3 regions of the Erwinia sp. TECH1 genome follow, and region 3 is predicted to be linked to each of the others. Evidence: riboswitches for the same ligand, from Rfam matches in the RefSeq annotation. Region 3 holds a riboswitch; each other region holds the start of a gene.
What was found. Region 3 has a riboswitch for thiamine pyrophosphate ahead of thiM (hydroxyethylthiazole kinase). Riboswitches for the same ligand answer to the same signal wherever they lie in the genome.

Region 1 (5,532 bases), 2.1 Mb from region 3:
GCTCGCCCACTTCGCGCGTCAGAAACAGGCTCAGCGTTGGCGCCTGTAGCGCCCCCGCGATACCCACCATAAAAGAGACAGCCATAAAAGCGAGGTAAACCGGGTTAATACGACGTTGACGCGTAAGCAACGATTTCATACCACATCCCTTGCAAATAAAGAGGCCCGCACGCGGGCGCAAACAGCAAGCATAGAAGAAAACGGGAAATGAAAAAAGCCAGCGGGCAAGACGCCTGCTGGCTGGTGAAAGCACACCTTACTCAGATATAAAGTCTTGAAAGCGCGCCATTCAAAAGAATGCCTCCCGCACTTTCATCGCTAACCAGTATTGCCTTAATATAGGGCAAGAAAAACAGGCGACTTTTCAGCAAGAGTTCCCCTTTTATGCAATCAACGCGTTTACAGCAGCAGTTTATCCGGCTCTGGCAGAGCTGCGAGGGCCAGCCGCAGGAAACCACGCTCGACCAGCTGGCGCTCCAGCTTAGCTGTTCGCGTCGCCATATGCGTAACCTGCTTGGCGCCATGCAGCAGGCGGGCTGGCTAACCTGGCAGGCAGAAGCCGGGCGCGGCAAGCGCTCGAAGCTGACGTTTCACTATACGGGCCTGGCGCTGCAGCAGCAGCGCGCGGAAGACCTGCTGGAGCAGGATCGCATCGATCAGCTGGTGCAGCTGGTCGGCGATAAAAATACCGTGCGGCAGATGCTGCTCTCTCATCTCGGCCGCAGCTTTCGCCAGGGAAAACATATCCTGCGGGTGCTCTATTATCGCTCGCTGCTGAACCTGAATCCCGCCACCGCGTTGCGTCGTTCGGAAACGCATCTGGCCCGGCAGATCTTCAGCGGCCTGACGCGCATAAATGAGGAAAACGGGGAAATCGAGCCGGATATCGCCCACCACTGGCAGTCGGTTTCTTCGCTGCACTGGCGCTTCTATTTACGCCCTGCGGTGCATTTCCATCACGGACGCGAGCTGGAGATGGCGGATGTGATCGCCACGCTGGAACGCGCGCGGACGCAGCCGCTTTTCGCCAATATCGTCCGTATTCACTCTTCCACGCCCTGGACGCTGGATATTCATCTGCACCAGCCCGACCGCTGGCTGCCGTGGCTGCTGGCGGGCGTCGGCGCGCTGATCGTGCCGAAAGAGTGGCCTTTTCTGCCCGATTTCAGCCGTCAGCCCGTCGGCACCGGGCCCTATGCCGTGGTGCGTAATCAGCAGAGCCAGCTTAAGATCGAAGCCTTCGACGCCTATTTCGGCTACCGCGCGCTGCTTGATGAGGTCAACATCTGGGTATTACCGGAAATCAGCGAGGAGCTGGTCTATTCCGGCGTCAGGCTGGAAGGCGGCAGCCTGGATGAAAAATCGGAAGAGAGCCGCCTTGAAGAAGGCTGCTATTTTCTGCTGTTCGACCAGCGTTCGCCGCTGGGACGGGACGAGCAGATCCGTCGCTGGGTCAGCGCCATCGCCAACCCGATAGCGTTGCTGAACCGTGCCGGAGCGGGCTATCAGCGCTACTGGTTTCCGGCCTACGGGCTGCTGCCGCGCTGGCATCATCGACGCGATCTGGACGCGCCGGAAAAGCCGACGGGCCTGACCTCGCTTACGCTGACCTGGTATGGCGATCATCTTGAGCATCAGGCTATTGCTAATTTGCTCCAGCCGCTGCTGGCTGCGCAAGGGGTGACGCTGGTTACGAAGCAGGTCGATTACGCCAGCTGGCATCAGGGCGAGGCGGAAAGCGACATCTGGCTGGGCAGCGCTAACTTTACGCTGCCGCTGGAGTTTTCGCTGTTTGCCCTGCTGTATGAGATCCCGCTGCTGCAACACTGCGTGCCGATTGACTGGCAGCAGGATGCGCAGCGCTGGCGCGAACAGCAGCTCCCGCTGGCCGACTGGAGCAGGCAGCTGACAGCCGACTGCTACTTTCATCCGCTTTTCCATCACTGGCTGCTGCTGGAAGGCGAACGCAGTATGCGCGGGGTGCGCATGAATACGCTGGGCTGGTTTGACTTCAAGTCCGCGTGGTTTGCACCGCCCGAATCATGATGCTTTCGCTACCCTGTAGAAATCATTAGAATAAGCCGTTCTCAACGGGGTGCGCGGCATTGGCCGACGCTGAGATAAACCCGTCGAACCTGACCCGGCTAATACCGGCGTAGGGATTTGAGAGTGCTTCACCTGCTCAGATCGCGCGTCGCCTGACCCTCAAGGAACTCCAGGTGCTAAAAAAAATCCTGCCTCTGCTGCTGCTCTGCTCGCTTTCCGCCGTTGCCGCCAAACCCGCGCTGACGGTTTATACCTATGACTCCTTCTCTTCCGAATGGGGACCCGGTCCGGCCATTAAAAAGGCTTTTGAGGCCGACTGCGGCTGCGAGCTGCGCTATGTCGCCCTGCCCGACGGCGTCGCGCTGCTGAACCGCCTGCGTATGGAAGGGAAAAACAGCCGCGCCGACGTGGTGCTGGGGCTGGATAACAACCTGCTGGACGCGGCGGAAAAAACCGGACTGTTTGCCGCCAGCGGCGTCGATACGCGCAGCGTCACCGTGCCGGGCGGCTGGTCAAACAGCACTTTCGTTCCCTACGACTACGGCTGGTTCGCCTTTGTCTATGACAAAACTAAACTGCAAAACCCGCCCAAAAGCCTGAAAGAGCTGGTCGAGGGCAGTCAGCCGCTGAAAATTATCTACGAAGATCCGCGCACCAGCACGCCGGGACTGGGCCTGCTGCTGTGGATGCAGAAAGTCTATGGCGATAACGCGCCCGCCGCCTGGCAGAAGCTGGCGCAGAAAACCGTGACCGTGACCAAAGGCTGGAGCGAGGCTTACGGCCTGTTTCTGAAGGGCGAAGCCGACATGGTGCTGAGCTACACCACCTCACCCGCTTATCATTTGATTGCCGAGAAAAAAACGCAGTATGCCGCTGCCGACTTTAGTGAAGGTCATTACCTCCAGGTGGAAGTCGCCGGGCAGCTTAAAACCAGTAAACAGCCGCAGCTGGCGCAGAAGTTTATGCAGTTTATACTGGCTCAGCCTTTCCAGCAGACCATTCCGCAGGGCAACTGGATGTATCCCGCCGTGGCGGGCAAGCTGCCGGCAGGCTTTGACACGCTGACCCTGCCGAAAACCACGCTGCAATATTCGTCGCAGGACGTCGCCAGCCATCGCAGCCAATGGATCAGCGAATGGCAACGCGCCGTCAGCCGCTAGCCAGCTATCAGCCTTCAGGCAGCCTCGTTCCTGGCTGCCTGGCCGCCACGCTGCTGGTCGCCGTGGCGCTGCTCGCCTTTATCGCGCTGGGGCGCAACGCGCCGGTCAGCGCCCGCGCGCTTTGGGAAGACAGCTATCTGTGGCACGTCCTCCGCTTTTCCTTCTGGCAGGCGTTTCTCTCCGCTTTGCTGGCGCTGACGCCCGCCGTGCCGCTGGCGCGGGCGTTGTATCGCCGCCGCTTTCCGGGCAGGCAACTCGTGCTGCGCCTTTGCGCGATGACGCTGGTGCTGCCGGTGCTGGTGGCGGTATTCGGTATCCTCAGCGTTTACGGGCGTACGGGATGGCTGGCGTCGCTGTGCGCCTGGCTGGGCGTGGACTATCACTTTACGCCTTATGGTTTGCAGGGCATTTTGTTGGCGCACGTCTTTTTTAACCTGCCGCTGGCCGCCAGGCTGCTACTGCAAACGCTGGAGCAAATCCCCACCGAACAGCGCCAGCTGGCCGCGCAGCTGGGCGTCACGGGCTGGCATCAGTTTCGCCTGGTTGAGTGGCCCTGGCTGCGGCGCCAGCTGCTGCCGGTCGGCTCGCTGATCTTTATGCTCTGCTTCGCCAGCTTCGCCACCGTGCTGGCGCTGGGCGGCGGCCCTAAGGCCACCACTATCGAGCTGGCGATTTTTCAGGCGCTGAATTTTGATTACGATCCCGGCCGCGCCGCCTTACTGGCGCTGCTGCAAATGATCTGCTGCCTGAGCCTGGTGTTGCTGAGCCAGCGGCTGAGTAAAGCGCTGCCGTCAGGCACCACTCATCTGCAAGGCTGGCGGGATAAGCAGGAAGCGCCGGGCGCGAAGCTGCTGGACGGCGTACTGCTGTTGCTGCTGCTGCTGCTGATCGCGCCGCCGCTGTTGGCCGTGACTGCCAGCGGCCTGAACAGCAACCTGTTTAGCGTCCTGCAACAGCCCGCGCTCTGGCAGGCGACCTTTACCTCGCTACGCATCGCCCTGGGCGCCGGCGTGCTCTGCGTGCTGCTGACCACGATGCTGCTGTGGAGCAGCCGCGAGCTGCGCCTGCGCCAGCAGCCTTTCGCGGGCCAGCTGATGGAGCTGAGCGGGATGCTGATCCTGGCGATGCCGGGGATCGTGCTGGCGACCGGTTTTTTCCTGTTGCTGAACGATACCCTCGGTCTGCCGCAGTCTGCGGACGGCATTGTTATCTTTACCAATGCGCTGATGGCCGTGCCCTACGCGATGAAAGTGCTGGAAAATCCTTTGCGCGATATCGCCGAGCGCTACAGCCGCCTTTGTCTGGCGCTGGATATTCGCGGGCTGAACCGTCTGCGGCTGATCGAGCTGCGCGCGTTAAAACGGCCGCTGGCGCAGGCGCTGGCGTTTGCCAGCGTGCTGTCGGTCGGCGATTTCGGCGTGGTGGCGCTGTTCGGCAATGAAGATTTCCGCACCCTGCCGTTCTGGCTTTACCAGCAGATGGGCGCCTATCGCAGCGAAGATGGCGCGGTGACCGCGCTGCTGCTGCTGCTGCTCTGCTTTCTTTTGTTTACCCTGATTGAAAAACTGCCGGGACGCCATGCTGACGTTGACTAACCTTACCTGGATCTACCAGCATCTGCCGATGCGCTTTTCCCTGTCGATGCAGGCCGGGGAGCGCCTGGCGATACTTGGCCCCAGCGGCGCAGGTAAAAGCACCCTGCTGAGCCTGGTAGCGGGTTTTCTTACCGCCGACAGTGGCGAACTGCGGCTGAACGGCGAAGATCATCGCGCTACGCCGCCGGCCAGGCGGCCGGTTTCCATGCTGTTTCAGGAAAATAACCTGTTTCCCCATCTTACCGTAGCGCAAAATATCGGGCTGGGGCTGCATCCGGGGCTGCGGCTGACGGCGGAACAGCAGCGAAGCTTGCAGACGATTGCGGAGAGGGTCGGTCTGGAAGACTATCTGCCCCGTCTGCCGGGCGAGCTTTCCGGCGGGCAGCGTCAGCGCGCCGCGCTGGCCCGTTGCCTGGTGCGCCAGCAGCCGATCCTGCTGCTGGACGAACCGTTCTCGGCGCTGGATCCGGCGCTGCGTAAAGAGATGCTGGCGTTGACGGATGAAGTTTGTCGGGAAAGAAAGATGACGCTGCTGATGGTGTCGCACAGTATTGAGGATTCGGCGCGCATCACGCCGCGCAGCGCCCTGGTGGTCGATGGCCGGATTTTCTGGGACGGCAGCACTTCCGCCTTGCTTAACGGTGAGGTCAAAGAGGCGGCCATATTAGGCATTAGCCTGCGGTAACGGCGGCGGCGCCTGGTTTACATACCGGGCCTCTCTGCCTTAAGCC
Region 2 (5,532 bases), 2.7 Mb from region 3:
GCAGCTTTTCCTGCGCCTGCGGGCCAAACTCCTCCAGCAGCAGCTGGCGGCTGTAACGCATAAAATCGCCGTCGCTAAGCATCAAGCGGCCCTCCGCTTCCTGCCAGCGCCAGCAGCTGCGCGGTGGCGGCCTGCCAGTCTGCCGCCTGGGTAATGGCACTGACCACGGCGATACTGCCGACGCCGGTTGCCAGCACGTCTGGCGCCCGCGCCAGCGAGATGCCGCCGATAGCCACGGTTGAGACGTTCTGCAGGCGCCCGACATGCCGCTTCAGCTCCTGAAGCCCCTGAGGTGAAGAGGGCATAGCTTTAGTTTGCGTAGGAAAGACGTGTCCCAGCGCGATGTAGGATGGGCGCTCGGCCAGCGCGCGATCCAGTTCCGCGTCATCATGCGTGGATAACCCCAGCCGCAGCCCGGCGCGGTGGATCGCATCCAGATCGGCAATAGCCAGATCTTTTTGGCCCAGGTGTACGCCATAGGCGCCATGCTGAATCGCCAGCCGCCAGTAATCGTTGATAAACAGACGGGCCTGATAGCGTTTACCTAACTCGATGGCCGCGGCGATATCCTGTTCCACCGCCGCTTCCGGCAGATCTTTAATGCGCAGCTGGATAGTGCGCACGCCAGCCGCCAGCAAACGCTCGATCCAGATGACGCTGTCCACCACCGGATAAAGCCCCAGCCTGGCTGCCGTCAGGGGAAAAGCGCTACGGCTCATTATTTTTCCTCCTGCGTTAAGGCATCCATGGCATGGTAAAGCTCGCCGCCACGACGGCGGAACGTCTCTGACATCTCCGCCATGCCGATCGCTATCGGCTCTGCTTCCGCTTCCTGTTTTGCTGCGTATTCGCGGACTTCCTGGGTGATTTTCATCGAGCAGAATTTCGGGCCGCACATGGAGCAGAAGTGGGCAACCTTACCGGACTCCTGCGGCAGCGTTTCATCGTGGAAAGCGCGTGCGGTATGCGGATCCAGCGCCAGGTTGAACTGATCTTCCCAGCGGAATTCAAAACGCGCTTTCGACATGGCGTTGTCACGGATCTGCGCGCCGGGATGGCCTTTGGCAAGATCCGCCGCGTGGGCCGCGATCTTGTAGGTAATCAAACCTTGTTTGACATCTTCTTTATTCGGCAGGCCCAGATGTTCTTTCGGCGTAACGTAGCAGAGCATGGCGCAGCCGAACCAGCCAATCATCGCCGCGCCGATGCCGGAGGTAAAATGGTCGTAGCCAGGCGCGATATCGGTAGTCAGCGGGCCAAGCGTATAGAAAGGCGCCTCGTGGCAGTGTTCGAGCTGCTCGGTCATATTGCGTCTGATCATTTGCATCGGCACGTGTCCCGGCCCTTCAATCATCACCTGCACGTCATATTCCCAGGCGATTTTCGTCAGCTCGCCCAGCGTGCGCAGCTCGGCAAACTGCGCCTCGTCGTTGGCATCCTGTATTGAGCCAGGACGCAGGCCGTCACCCAGCGACAGCGAGACGTCGTAAGCGGCGCAGATCTCGCAAATGTCACTGAAGCGTTCGTAGAGAAAGCTTTCACGATGATGCGACAGGCACCACTTCGCCATAATGGAGCCGCCGCGCGAAACGATGCCGGTCAGGCGTTTCGCCGTCATCGGCACATAGCGCAGCAGCACGCCGGCATGGATGGTGAAGTAATCCACGCCCTGCTCAGCCTGCTCCAGCAGTGTGTCGCGGAATATTTCCCAGTTGAGGTCTTCCGCCACGCCGTTGACTTTTTCCAGCGCCTGATAGATCGGCACCGTACCAATCGGCAGCGGGCTGTTGCGCAGGATCCACTCGCGGGTTTCATGGATATTTCGCCCGGTGGAGAGGTCCATCACCGTATCCGCTCCCCAGCGTGCCGACCAGACCAGCTTTTCGACCTCTTCTTCAATCGAAGAACTGACCGCAGAGTTGCCGATATTGGCGTTGATCTTCACCAGGAAATTGCGGCCGATAATCATCGGCTCCGATTCAGGATGGTTGATATTGGCCGGGATAATCGCGCGTCCGGCAGCCACTTCCTGACGAACAAACTCGGCGGTGATATTTTCCGGCAGCCGCGCGCCAAAATCCTGTCCCGGATGCTGCTGCAACAGCACCTCGCTGCGAACGCGCTCGCGGCCCATGTTTTCGCGCAGCGCGATAAATTCCATTTCCGGCGTGATAATGCCCTGGCGCGCGTAGTGCAGCTGCGTGACGCGGCGACCAGCCTGGGCGCGGCGCGGCCGCGGCAGATTCTCAAAGCGCAGATGATCAAGCCCTTCGTCCGCCAGACGCTGCTGCGTATAAACGGAGCTTAATTGCTCAATCGGTTGCGTATCGGCGCGCTCTGCAATCCAGCTTTCCCGCAGCCTGGCGATACCGGCACGCACGTCAATAGCGGCGTCGGGATCGCCATAAGGGCCGGCGGTATCGTAAACCGGCACCGGTTCGTTTTCTTCAAACTGTGGATTGTCTTTGCCGCCGCCGGTCAGGGTGGGCGAGAGCTGAATTTCACGCATGGGAACGCGCAGATCGGCTCGCGAACCGGTCAGATAAATGCGTCTGGAATTGGGGAAAGCAGTGCCCTGTAAAGCAGCGATAAACTGCTGCGCTTCAGCGCGCTGTTCGCGGCGGTTGGATTTCTTAACCTGGGTAGACATAGCAAGTTCCTGACTTAAGGGAAATTTGCTTGTCCGGAGTTCGGAGGAGTAAGCGCAGAGCCGATGGCCCTGACCTGGATCTTTACTCTTGTTCCCTTCGCAGGTTCTAACCTGATCAGGTTCCGCGGATCCCGAATTAACGGTCTCAGCCCCGAGGGGCACTCCGACAAGAAGAAGTCTGGCTTTCGCCAGAGGCAATCATGCGATTGCCTTTTCAGCATAAAGGGGCGTTATGGAAAGCTCAAGGGATTAAACAGTTAACTTTTCAGGCAGGACGAGCCATCGCAGAGTCATTAGCGGCGGACTTATCCGCATACTTCTCCAGCGCCAGCTGAATAAATTTATCTTCCAGGGTGAAGCGGGCTTCCAGCGCTTCGCCGACGATCGACAGCGCCTGCTGGAACTCCAGATAGTTATCGTGATCGATGGCGTTTTCCAGATGGGCGTCGTAAATCGCCATAATCTGTTCGGTATTCGCCTGTAGCGAAGGATAAATCAGCGCCGCTTTGGCCAGCTGGTCGGTGCCTTCCATTTCCTGAATAAACCGTTCGTACGCCGTGAAGTGGCCGGTTGAGAGATAATCAACCAGGCTTTGACAGAAGTTATCCAGCGCCTCTTCGTCGAGCGTAGTCAGCGATTCTTTGTTAGGCTTCATGCCAACCATTTGATAATAAGCAACTAACAACTGCTTGCGTGAGTGAAGGCAAAAGTCTACCAGTTCGCTGCATCCGCCTACGCGTGAGGCCAAAACTTCCAGCTGGTCAAGCATGAGTGACTCCAAAAGTGTTATTTTAACTGTCTATCCCAATCCGGTAAGTGCGTGAAGTGAGGATGAGCAATTTATGGAACTTGAGATTTCAAGCGTAGACGCTGGCTGGTGGATTGTCAGCCATGAACAGAAACTTTGGCTGCCAAAAGGTCAATTACCGTACGGAAACGCACAAGATTTAGGCCTGGCCGGCTCGAAAGGCGCGCTGATTGGCGAATGGCAGGGCGAACCTGTACGGCTGATTAGCGAAAATCGTCCGGAAGGGATGGCGTCGCTGCGGCAGCTGCTCGATCAGGATCCCGCCCTGTTTCAGCTGGCGGGACGCGGCATCCAGCTGGCCGAATTTTATCGCTCGCATCAGTGGTGCGGCTACTGTGGACACGCGATGCATCGCAGCAAAACGGAATGGGCCTGCCTGTGTGGCCACTGCCGCCAGCGCTATTATCCGCAAATTGCGCCCTGCATCATCGTGGCCATTCGTCGCGGCGATGAAATCCTGCTGGCTCAGCATACCCGACACCGCAACGGCATCTACACGGTGCTGGCGGGTTTTGTGGAGGTAGGCGAAACGCTGGAGCAAACCGTAGCGCGCGAGGTGATGGAGGAGAGCGGCATCAAGGTGAAAAACCTGCGCTATGTTTCCTCGCAGCCCTGGCCTTTCCCGCAGTCATTGATGATGGCGTTTATGGCCGACTACGACAGCGGCGAGATCAACATTGATCCCAAAGAGCTGCTGGATGCCAACTGGTATCGCTACGACGCCTTGCCACAGCTGCCGCCGGCGGGAACGGTGGCCCGTCGGCTGATAGAAGACACCGTCGCGCTCTGCCGCGCCGCTGCGGAATAACTGATATACTGTGCGTCTGAATGAAAAAGAGTCCTGAAGATGAGTGAACTGAAGAACGATCGTTATTTGCGTGCTCTGCTGCGTCAGCCGGTAGACGTTACGCCCGTATGGATGATGCGTCAGGCCGGACGGTATTTGCCGGAGTACAAGGCGACGCGCGCCCAGGCCGGCGACTTTATGTCGCTGTGTAAAAATGCTGAGCTGGCCTGTGAAGTCACGCTGCAACCGCTGCGTCGCTACGCGCTGGATGCGGCGATCCTCTTCTCTGATATCCTGACCATCCCTGATGCGATGGGGCTGGGACTCTATTTTGAAGCTGGCGAAGGCCCGCGCTTCTCCTCGCCTGTGACCTGCCGTGCGGACGTCGAAAAACTGCCCGTGTTCGATCCCGAACAGGAGCTGGGCTACGTGATGAATGCGGTGCGCACCATTCGTAAAAATTTACAGGGCGCGGTGCCGCTGATCGGTTTTTCCGGCAGTCCGTGGACGCTGGCGACCTACATGGTGGAAGGTGGCAGCAGTAAGGCCTTCACTAAACTGAAAAAAATGATGTATGCCGAGCCGGAAACCCTGCATCTGATGCTGGATAAGCTGGCCGACAGCGTTACGCTCTATCTGAACGCACAGATCCGCGCGGGCGCGCAGTCGGTGATGATTTTCGACACCTGGGGCGGCGTGCTGACCGGGCGCGACTATTTGCAGTTCTCCCTGCACTACATGCATAAAATCGTCGATGGCCTGCAGCGTGAAAACGACGGTCGCCGCGTGCCCGTGACGCTGTTTACCAAGGGCGGCGGCCAGTGGCTGGAAGCGATGGCGGAAACCGGCTGCGACGCGCTTGGTCTGGACTGGACCACCGATATTGGCGAGGCGCGTCGACGCGTTGGCCATAAAGTGGCGCTGCAGGGCAACATGGATCCTTCTATGCTTTATGCCACGCCTGCCCGTATTGAGCAGGAAGTGGCGGGCATTCTTCAGGGCTTCGGCAACGGCACGGGCCACGTGTTCAACCTGGGTCACGGCATTCATCAGGATGTCCCGCCGGAACACGCGGGTGCTTTTGTGGAGGCCGTCCACAAACTGTCAGGACAGTATCACCAGGATTAATTATGGATATACAGGCATTAAAGCAGGAACAGACGACGCGTGCGGCGGAAGTGGTACGCGCTGATGATTTTGACGTAATGCCACCGCGCTATATCGCCGGGGCGGACGTGGGGTTTGAGCAGGGCGGCGAGGTCACGCGCGCCGCGCTGGTGCTGTTGG
Region 3 (5,532 bases):
TTAAAATAGGGGGTTCCGATGTTACCCGAAAGGCCCGGCCTGCGTAAACAACGCCGCGCCGACCGTGCCGTTTTTTACTGCCTGCCGCCGACAGCCTTATCTGATATGCTCTGAATAACGTCACAGAAAAAAAGGAGCCGGGATGATGCCTCAATCCCAACATTCACCTGAAGCGCTGCGCGCGATAGTGATGGGCGTTTTAACCACGTTTGAACATCCGACGCTACAGCGCAACCTCACCGCGCTGAAGGCGCTGCACCATTGCGCAATGCTGGACAACACCCTGCATATTGAACTGCTGATGCCTTTCGCCTGGCACAGCGGCTTTGAAGCCTTAAAGGAGAGCGCCAGCGCGGAGCTGCTGCGCCTGACTAATGCCACCGCCATCAGCTGGAAGCTGAGCCTGGATATCGCCACGCTGAAAAGGGTGAAGAACCAGCCAGGCGTAAAGGGCGTGAAAAATATTATTGCCGTCAGCTCCGGCAAGGGCGGCGTCGGCAAATCCAGCACGGCGGTCAACCTGGCGCTGGCGCTGATGGCCGAAGGCGCGAAAGTCGGCCTGCTGGATGCGGATATCTATGGCCCGTCGATCCCTGATATGCTCGGCACGCAAAACGAACGGCCTACCTCGCCGGACGGTACGCATATGGCGCCGATTATGGCGCACGGGCTGGCGACCAACTCTATCGGCTATCTGGTGACCGATGACAACGCGATGGTGTGGCGCGGGCCGATGGCCAGCAAGGCGCTGATGCAGCTGCTGAACGAAACGCTGTGGCCGGATCTGGACTACCTGATCCTGGATATGCCGCCAGGCACGGGCGATATTCAGCTGACGCTGGCGCAAAACGTGCCGGTGACCGGCGCGCTGGTGGTGACCACGCCGCAGGATATCGCGCTGATCGACGCCCGTAAGGGGATTGTGATGTTTGAAAAGGTCAGCGTGCCGGTGCTGGGCATCGTCGAGAACATGAGCGTGCACGTGTGCAGCAACTGCGGTCATCACGAGCCGATTTTCGGCAGCGGCGGCGCGCTGGCGCTGGCGGAACAGTATCACACGCGCCTGCTGAGCCAGCTGCCGCTGCACATCACGCTGCGCGAGGATCTGGACGACGGAATGCCGACGGTGGTGCGCCGTCCCGACAGCGAATTTACCTGGCTGTATCGCCAGCTGGCAGGCCAGGTCGCCGCACAGCTCTACTGGGATGGCGAAGTGATCCCGGACGATATCGCTTTCCGTGTAGTCTGACGGCAAATGTGCGATACGGGCGCACCAGGCGCCCGTTTTCTTTTACAGCACGTAGTGCAGCAGCAGATATTCTCCCTGTTCGCCTTCACCGCTGCTGATAACCTGCCAGCCGTGACCCTGATAAAAAGCCAGCGCCCGGTCGTTTGCCTTAAGGCACTTTAGCGCGCCGGTCGACGTGAAGCCGGCCTGCACCGCCTCCAGCAGCTCGCTGCCAATACCCTGACCCTGACACGCCGGGTCGACAAATAAACTGTGCAAAAAATTATCGGCGGGCAGCAGCGCGGCAAAGCCCGTGCGGTGGCCGTCGTGCTCGGCGACCAGGATGCGTTCGCCCAGCGTTACGCGGTCGAAATCCTCCAGCTGCCAGGCGCTGCCGTCAAGCCAGTGCCAGTTCGCCTTGCGGGCGGCCAGAAACAGCGTGCGCAGAAAAGGGCGGTCGGCTTCGGTAAAGGCGCGTACCGTCATCCGTTCTCTCCCCAGACGGGCTTTACGTGTCTTTCGCCCTCAATGCCCGTGCCGCGATAGTCATAATCGATTTTGCCCGCTTCAAAAAGCTGATCCAGCAGGCGGAAATTGTCGGGGGGCGTAACGTTACAGCGGCTATTCAGCACGGTATCCTGAATGGTAAAGGCACGATCGCCGCGCGCTATCTGTTGCAGATAGTGCAGCATTTGCAGCGCCGCGACGCTGATGCCGTATTGTTCATTAAGCGGTCTTGTCATCTTACTTCTCGTCAGGACAGGGATGGCGTTCAGATTAGCGAATGGGCGGACTTTATCAAAAGCCGCTACGGGATCGGAGAGTATGACGCAAAAATTCCCGGCGGCAAAAGAGACCGCCGGAAAATAATCAGAAATTCACCGTCACGCCGCCAGCCAGCAGCCAGTCGTTGGCGCCTTCCCGTTGCAGCCTGCGCTGATGGTTGAGGCGGGTGGAGAAGGTCACATTGTCGGTAACGGCCAGCCTGGCCTCCGCTTGCACAGCCAGCGCATCGCCGCCGTTGCCGGTACGGAAGGCGTCACGGTTGTGGCCATCGCTAACGGTTACTTTGCCCTGGCCTGCCGGACGATGAAGCCAGTGCATGTCCATGCCCAGATGCAGGGTGCCAGGGACTATCGGCAGCGTGTAATCCCAGGCCAGGCCGCCAATCCATGCCGTCCGCCGCTGCTGCTGCTGGCGCTGGCGCTGGCAGCAGTGTAAACCCTGGCGCTATCTGCGTTAGCAAGCCGTTCCGCGCTTGCGTAAAACAGCGCGTTTCCCTATGCTGGCAAGCACTACGACTCGGGGTGCCCTTCCTTGTGAAGGCTGAGAAATACCCGTTGAACCTGAACTGGATAATGCCAGCGGAGGGAAGTCAGATGCTTTATCGCATCGCCTTCTTGATCGCCGGTTGGGAGCGCTATGATCCAACCTACTCACTATACGGCCAGCCCGGCCGCGTCTCTTGCTCTGTTCCGCCAGCGGTCGCCGCTGGTTCACTGCCTGACCAATGATGTGGTACAAAGCCTGACGGCTAACGTGCTGCTGGCGCTGGACGCGTCGCCCGCGATGGTGACTGAACCTGTGGAAGCGGCACAGTTCAGCGCCATTGCCGATGCCGTGCTGATCAACGTCGGCACGCTGACCGCTGCACGTAGCGAAGCGATGCTGGCCGCGGTGCAGGGAGCGACGGCGGCAGGCCGACCGTGGACGCTGGATCCGGTTGCCGTCGGCGCGCTGACTTTTCGCAGCGATTTTTGCCAGCGGCTGCTGGCATTCCGTCCTGCCGCCATTCGCGGCAACGCCTCTGAAATTATGGCGCTGGCCCGACAGGCGGTTTCCGGTCGCGGCGTCGACAGCCAGCATCATCCTTCCGCCGCGCTGGAGGCCGCTATTCAGCTGGCGCAGTCCAGCGGCGCGGTGGTTGCCGTGACGTGCGAAACGGATTACGTCACCGATGGACGGCGGCTGCTGGCGGTATCGGGCGGCTCTCCGCTGATGACGCGCGTGGTCGGCACGGGCTGCGCGCTCTCCGCCGTGGTGGCCGCATTTTGCGCACTGCCGGGCGACAGGCTGCTGCATATCGCTGCCGCCTGTCGGGTAATGAGCCAGGCGGGCGAGCAGGCGGCGGCGGCGGCCAACGGGCCGGGCACCTTTGAACCGCTGTTTCTCGATGCGCTCTACCGTCTGTACAAGGAGGCGGTATGAGAGTCAACGCATTGACCATCGCCGGTACGGATCCCAGCGGCGGAGCCGGGATCCAGGCCGATCTGAAAACGTTCTCCGCGCTTGAAGCCTACGGTACCAGCGTGATCACCGCGCTGGTGGCGCAGAACACCTGCGGCGTGCAGGCCGTCTATCCCGTGGCGGCCGATTTTGTTTCGGCCCAGCTAGCCTCGGTATTAAGCGACGTGCGCATCGACAGCGTCAAAATCGGTATGTTGCAGGACAGCGATATTGTGGAGGCGGTAGCAGAAGGGCTGGCAAAGGCGGCGATCCCCTGGCGGGTGTTGGATACGGTGATGCTGGCGAAAAGCGGCGATCCGCTGCTTTCCGGGCGGGCCGTGGCGACGCTGCGGGAAAAACTGCTGCCGCAGGTTTCCATTATCACGCCGAATCTGCCGGAAGCCGCTGCGCTGCTGGAGTGCTCACCGGCCCGCAACGAACAGGAGATGCTGCAACAGGGCAGGGCGCTGCTGGCGCTGGGCTGTCAGGCGGTGCTGATGAAAGGCGGCCACCTGAGCGACAACGAAAGCCCGGACTGGCTGCTGACCCCGGAAGGAGAAGAGCGCTTTACCGCGCCGCGCGTGCCGACTAAAAATACGCACGGCACCGGCTGCACGCTTTCTTCCGCGCTGGCCGCGCTGCGCCCGCGTCATACCAGCTGGCCGGGTACGGTAAGCGCAGCGAAACAGTGGCTGCAGGGCGCATTGCAGCACGCAGATACGCTGGAAGTGGGTAAAGGCATTGGCCCGGTGCATCATTTCTACCGCTGGTGGTAGCGCGCTGGAACGCTATCAGCGGGCAAACTGCTGACGGGCCGGGAGAGGATGATTAGTAGTGCATCGACGAGCGAAAACGTTACGGCTGAACCGGCGCGTGTAGCGGTAGTGATGAGACGCGCGGGTGGAAGGACGCTGACGGCCGGAACCGCTCGCCAGCCCGGCAGGATTACTCCTGTTCAAACCACGCGCCGTTTTGCTCTGCAATCGGCGTGATGGAAAAAATCATCTCCTGCAAATGATGCCGCAGCGCCCGTTCGGCGGCGTCGGCGTCTTTCGCCAGCAGCGCCTGCAGGATCTCTTCATGCTGATTGATCAGGCTTTCCGGCGGCGAAACCTTACTGAGGGTCAGGAAGCGCACGCGATCCATCGTCGCCTTGATATTTTCTACCGTTTCCCATGCCAGCTCACAGTTGATGCTCTGCGCGATAAGGCGGTGGAACTCATCATCCAGCAGCAAAAACGCCTGGCTGTCGTTGCGCTCCGCAGACAGCTTTTGCAGGCGCAAATTATGCTCCAGCCGGGCCAGCGCCTCTGGGGTCGCTTCCGTCGCCGCTCGCCTTATTACCGCCGTTTCCACCGCTTCACGAATAAAACGGCCGTCGGCAACGCGTCGCGCAGAAATCTTGCGCACAAAGGTGCCGCGCTGCGGCAGAATTTGCACCAGATCGGCCTCGGCCAGCTTAATAAAGGCTTCCCGCACCGGCTGGCGCGAGACGCTGAAACGGGCAGAAACCTCTTTTTCAGACAGTAAGGCACCCGGTGAAATCACGCAGGTCACAATATCCTGGCGTAAAAAGCGATAGATTTGCTGATTGACTGGTTCGCTGGCGGTAATGATATAGGCAGTAGACATGCGGCAATTTTCATTTCATTAGTGCGTCGCGAAGCCTGACGCTGGAAACAGCCAGTCTAATCAGCCTGCTGCGCCAGCGCCAGTTCTTTTGCCATTAAGCGGCGGTCAGCCGATAACCTGCCTGACCGTTTCTTTCGCGCCCAACTTCAGTAACAGCGCGTAGTAATGGCCGACTTTTTCGCGGAACAGCGAATTATCGGGCAGATCCTCGCCAAAAACAGCCCGCAGCGAGAGCAGAGCGGCGACGCGCTCATCGCCTTCCTGACTGTCGTTTACCCGCTGCGCCAGCTCCGCACGCAGCGGATCGTTAATGACGATTGGCTTGCCCTGCTCATCCACGCCGCCAACAAAGCGTATCCAGCCTGCCACGCCCAGCGCCAGCAGCGTAAAATCGCTGCCGTTAGCCAGATGCCAGCGAATACTGTCCAGCCAGCGCTGCGGCAGCT

Region 1: another riboswitch for thiamine pyrophosphate. It lies ahead of thiB (thiamine ABC transporter substrate binding subunit); the one in region 3 lies ahead of thiM (hydroxyethylthiazole kinase).
Region 2: another riboswitch for thiamine pyrophosphate. It lies ahead of thiC (phosphomethylpyrimidine synthase ThiC); the one in region 3 lies ahead of thiM (hydroxyethylthiazole kinase).

What each region holds. Positions count from the first base shown of each region.
Region 1 is NZ_JBSRZK010000001.1:1,031,810-1,037,341, reverse strand. It holds gene ACVWZ0_RS04775 (sugar efflux transporter) at 1-139, opposite strand, end outside; gene sgrR (HTH-type transcriptional regulator SgrR) at 385-2,046, shown strand; TPP riboswitch at 2,082-2,180, shown strand; gene thiB (thiamine ABC transporter substrate binding subunit) at 2,220-3,206, shown strand; gene thiP (thiamine/thiamine pyrophosphate ABC transporter permease ThiP) at 3,182-4,801, shown strand; gene thiQ (thiamine ABC transporter ATP-binding protein ThiQ) at 4,785-5,486, shown strand.
Region 2 is NZ_JBSRZK010000001.1:457,576-463,107, forward strand. It holds gene ACVWZ0_RS02010 (HesA/MoeB/ThiF family protein) at 1-82, opposite strand, end outside; gene thiE (thiamine phosphate synthase) at 75-719, opposite strand; gene thiC (phosphomethylpyrimidine synthase ThiC) at 719-2,650, opposite strand; TPP riboswitch at 2,726-2,826, opposite strand; gene rsd (sigma D regulator) at 2,916-3,419, opposite strand; gene nudC (NAD(+) diphosphatase) at 3,493-4,266, shown strand; gene hemE (uroporphyrinogen decarboxylase) at 4,306-5,373, shown strand; gene nfi (deoxyribonuclease V) at 5,376-5,532, shown strand, end outside.
Region 3 is NZ_JBSRZK010000001.1:3,170,371-3,175,902, reverse strand. It holds gene apbC (iron-sulfur cluster carrier protein ApbC) at 143-1,249, shown strand; gene ACVWZ0_RS14945 (GNAT family N-acetyltransferase) at 1,292-1,714, opposite strand; gene ACVWZ0_RS14940 (hypothetical protein) at 1,711-1,971, opposite strand; gene ACVWZ0_RS14935 (hypothetical protein) at 2,099-2,332, opposite strand; gene ACVWZ0_RS14930 (hypothetical protein) at 2,327-2,449, shown strand; TPP riboswitch at 2,522-2,618, shown strand; gene thiM (hydroxyethylthiazole kinase) at 2,651-3,436, shown strand; gene thiD (bifunctional hydroxymethylpyrimidine kinase/phosphomethylpyrimidine kinase) at 3,433-4,230, shown strand; gene ACVWZ0_RS14915 (GntR family transcriptional regulator) at 4,400-5,086, opposite strand; gene ACVWZ0_RS14910 (mannitol dehydrogenase family protein) at 5,192-5,532, opposite strand, start outside.